2 regions of the Agromyces sp. CF514 genome follow, and region 2 is predicted to be linked to the other one. Evidence: predicted binding sites of a transcription regulator. Region 2 holds the regulator's gene; the other holds the start of a gene.
What was found. The regulator HrcA, encoded in region 2, represses chaperone genes, less so after heat shock. The targets are predictions, from matches to a motif close to TTNGCACTCGNNNNNNNCGAGTGCNAA.
Positions count from the first base shown of each region.

Region 1: a site for HrcA is predicted at 1,237-1,263, ahead of groES (co-chaperone GroES). Genes of this name have one in related genera too.

Region 1 is NZ_FOZD01000002.1:605,076-607,274, reverse strand. It holds gene rarD (EamA family transporter RarD) at 1-686, opposite strand, end outside; gene groES (co-chaperone GroES) at 852-1,148, opposite strand; gene BM342_RS15630 (class I SAM-dependent methyltransferase) at 1,294-2,199, shown strand, end outside.
Region 2 is NZ_FOZD01000001.1:2,692,900-2,695,098, forward strand. It holds gene dnaJ (molecular chaperone DnaJ) at 1-685, opposite strand, end outside; gene hrcA (heat-inducible transcriptional repressor HrcA) at 732-1,754, opposite strand; gene BM342_RS12070 (DUF4870 domain-containing protein) at 1,939-2,199, shown strand, end outside.

The sequences.
Region 1 (2,199 bases), on a different contig from region 2:
GCTCCAGCGCAGAGCAGGAGCACCGCATGCCACGTGCCCGAGCTGCCGAGGGTGAGGCCCGTCGTCGAGCCGACCACGATGAGGATGACGGCGGCGATCGGAGTGAGCCAGGCCGTCTCGAGCGTGAGCCCCGAAACGGCGTCGACCTTCGGGCCCACGCGCTTCTTGATGAGTCCGTACGTGCCGAACGAGAACGCGAGCACGAGCGCGATCCACGGCAGTTGGCCGTAGCCGATGGCGAGCACCACGACCGCGACGATCGAGATGCCGACCGCGACCCACTGGGTCGTGTTCAGGCGTTCGCGCAGCACGAGCACGCCCAGGAACACCGTGACGATCGGGTTGATGAAGTAGCCCAGCGCCGCTTCGACCACCTGGCCGGAGACGGTCGCGTAGACGTAGGTCTGCCAGTTGACGTAGATGAGCGCACCGGCGAGGCCCATGGTGAGCACGATGCGCCGGTCGCCGAGCAGCGCGACGAACGGCCGCCACGCGCGCGTCGCGGTGAGCAGCAGCGCGCAGAAGACGAGCGAGAGCACGACGCGCCATCCGACGATCTCGAACGGCCCGGACGGCGCGAGCGCGATGAAGTAGATCGGCAGGAACCCCCAGAGCACGTACGAGCCGATCGCGTATGCGAGGCCGGGCCGGCTGAGCCCGCTGCCCGTCGAGGCGGTGTCGGCGATCGCGGGTTCGGTGCTGGAGCTCACCGGTCAACCGTACGCCCGCCCGCCGACCCGACGACGCTGCGCGACTGCCGTCCTCCGACGAGATCCCGCCGCAGACGAGGCCCGCAGACGCGACGAGGCCCGGATGCCGTCTGGCATCCGGGCCTCGGAAGTGCGGGTCGACTAGCGGACGACGACCGCGAGCACGTCGCGAGCCGACAGCACGAGGAAGTCCTCGCCGCCGAACTTGACCTCGGTGCCGCCGTACTTCGAGTAGATCACCTTGTCGCCGACGGCGACGTCGAGCGGAACGCGGTTGCCGTTGTCGTCGATGCGGCCGGGGCCCACTGCCACGACCTCGCCCTCCTGGGGCTTCTCCTTGGCGGTGTCGGGGATGACCAGACCGGAAGCGGTGGTCTGCTCGGCCTCGACCTGCTTGATGACGATGCGATCCTCGAGCGGCTTGATGGAAACCGACACGGTTGACCTCTTTCTTGATGAAGGACTGTCTTCAGAAGACTGATTAGCAGCCTCAGAGCGAGAGTGCTAAAGCGAGTCTAGGCGCGATTTGGCACTCGTGCAACGTGAGTGCCAACGCCGAGGGGCAGGGTGCTAGCGTGGCCGGGTGGACCGCTCCGAGCTCGTCGAACTCCTCTCTCCCGAAGGGCTGCGACTGCTCGACTCGCTGCCCGAATGGCACGCCAAGACCGACATCGTCGCCGTCGTGTCCGACCTGCGGCGCCAGGGCCACTCCCCCTCGCTCGTGGCCGCGGTGCTCACGCAGTCCAAGCTCCGCGCCAAGGCCCGCGGCAAGTTCGGCGAGTTCGCCGAGCGCATGCTCTTCACCGAGGCGGGCCTCGAACAGGCCACCAGGCTGCAGGTGGCCGCCCTGCACGCGGGTCGGTTCGCCCGCGCAGGCATCCGTCACGTCGCCGACCTCGGCTGCGGCATCGGCGGCGACTCGCTCGCGCTCTCCGCCGTCGACCTCGAGGTCACCGCCGCCGAGGCCGACGAGGTCACCGCGACGATCGCCGCGTTCAACCTGGCCCCCTTCGAGCAGGCGCGCGTGCTGCACACCACCGCCGAAGAGGTGCACCTCGGCGGCATCGGCGGCGCGTGGCTCGACCCCGCGCGTCGGGTCACGAGCGGCGGGCGCACGCGCAGGCTCGCGGATGCCGCGGACTACACGCCGAGCCTCGACTTCGCGTTCGGACTGGCCGACCGCATGGCCGTCGGGGTCAAGCTCGGCCCCGGCACCGATCGCGGCGTGATCCCGGCCGGCGCCGAGGCGCAGTGGGTCTCGGTCGGCGGCGACGTCGTCGAGCTCGGGGTCTGGTTCGGCCAGGTCGCGCGCCCCGGCATCCGCCGCGCGGCGCTCGTCGTCGGCGAGCGCGGCGCCGACGAGCTCACCGCCGCCGCCGACAGCGAGGACGCACCCGTCGGACCGCTCGGCGAGTACCTCTACGAGCCCGACGGGGCCGTGATCCGCGCCCGGCTCATCGGCGACCTCGCGCGCGCGCACGGCGCGTGG
Region 2 (2,199 bases):
CGGACTCGCCCGATCCGGGCATCTGCAGGCGAACGCCGGTGTCGACGCCGGCGGGGATGTCGACGGGAACCGTGCGGCGCGCGCGCACCCGGCCCTGGCCCTGGCAGGTGACGCACGGCGTCGCGATGACGGTGCCGTAGCCGCGGCACGTGCCGCACGGGCTCGAGGTCATGACGTTCCCGAGCAGCGATCGCACCGCCCGCTGGATCGATCCGGTGCCGCCGCAGATGTCGCAGGTGACGGGCGACGTGCCGGGCTGGCAGCAGGATCCGTTGCACGTGCCGCAGACCACCGCGGTGTCGACCTCGATGTCGCGGTGGGTGCCGAAGACGACCTCGTCGAGCCCGACCTCGACGCGGATCAGCGCGTCTTGACCGCGCTCGCGGCGCGAGCGCGGTCCGCGGCTCTGCTGCGCGCCGCCGAAGAAGGTCTCGAAGATGTCTCCGAAGCCGCCGAAGCCCTGGGCGCCGCCGAACCCGCCCTGGTCACCGAGGTCGTACTGCTGGCGCTGCTTCGGGTCGGAGAGCACGTCGTACGCGTGGGTGACCGACTTGAACCGCTCGGACGCCTCGGCGCCCGGGTTGACGTCGGGGTGCAGTTCGCGCGCGAGGCGGCGGTACGCCTTCTTGATCTCGTCGGGGGATGCGTCGCGTGCGACGCCGAGGACCTCGTAGTGGTCTGCCACGGAGGGCGTGTCCTTTCGATAGCGGATGCCGGTGGGGGCCGGCTGCTCAGTTCTCGCCGAGGGTGCGGGAGAGGTATCGGGCGACCGCGCGGACGGCGGCCATGCTGTGGGAGTAGTCCATGCGCGTCGGACCGACGACGCCGAGCCTGGAGACGTCGCGCCCGGGGATCTCGAACGCGCTCGAGAGCACCGACGTCTCGCCGAGTCCGAACGACGCGTTCTCGCGGCCGATGCGCACGGCGACGGCGTGCTCGTCTGCGGCCATCTCGCCGAACAGGCGCAGCAGCACCACCTGCTCCTCGATGGCCTCGATCACGCCGAGGATCGAGCCGGCGAAGTCCTGTTCGGTGCGCACGAGGTTCGCGGCGCCCGCGACGACCAGTCGATCCTGGCGCTGGGCGCGGGCCTGGTCGGCGAGCGTCGCCGCGAGCGTGTGCAGCACGGCGGCATCGGCCGGGGCGACGTCGGCGAACCCGGTCGACAGCGACTCCGCGGCATCCGCCATGGCCCGACCGCCGGCGAGCTCGTTGAGGCGGGCGCGATGCGCGGCGAGGGTCGCCTCGTCGACGGGGAAGGGCAGCTCGGCGACACGCTGCTCGACCTGCCCCGAGTCCGTGATGAGGATGCAGATGACGCGCTCGGGCGCGAGCGAGACGAGCTCGACGTGACGCACGCGCGCGCTGCCGAAGCTCGGGTACTGCACGACCGCGAGCTGCTTGGTGAGCTGCGCGACGAGGCGCACCGTGCGCGCGAGCAGCTCGTCGAGGTCGCTGGATTCGCCGAGGAAGGTCTCGATCGCGTGCCGCTGCGCACGCGTCATGGGGCGGACCTCGGTCAGCTGGTCGACGAAGACGCGGTAGCCCTTGTCGGTGGGGATGCGGCCGGACGACGTGTGCGGCGCCGCGATGAGCTCCTCCTCTTCGAGGAGGGCCATGTCGTTGCGGATCGTCGCCGCCGAGACCCCGAACGAATGCCGCTCGACGATGGCCTTGGACCCGACCGGTTCGCGTGATGCGACGTAGTCCTGGACGATCGCCCTGAGCACGGCGAGGCTGCGTTCGGAGACCATGTTCCTCGCTTTCGCCGTGCGGTTAGCACTCATTCGACCTGAGTGCCAATCATACCGCGGAACTCAGGGTAATCCCCATTGCCGACACTCGGCGCCAGCGCTAGCTTTGGCTTGTTCCGCAAGAGAACTGCGGCCACCCCCTCGCCGCAGCGGACGATACCCCCGACCCCGAAAGGCGCGCACCATGTCAGATCCCAACGCAGGCCCCGCAGATCCCAACCTGCCTCCCACGCCGCCGCAGCAGCCGGCCGCACCGCAGCCCGGCGCGCCCGCCGCACCCCTCTCGCGCGAGCAGGACATCCAGTGGGGCTCGTTCGCCCACCTCGGCGGAATCCTCGGCTTCCTGCCCTCGCTCATCATCTGGCTCGTCTTCAAGGACCGCGGCTCGTTCACGAACACCGAGGCGAAGGAGGCGCTGAACTTCCAGATCACGCTCGTGTTCGCC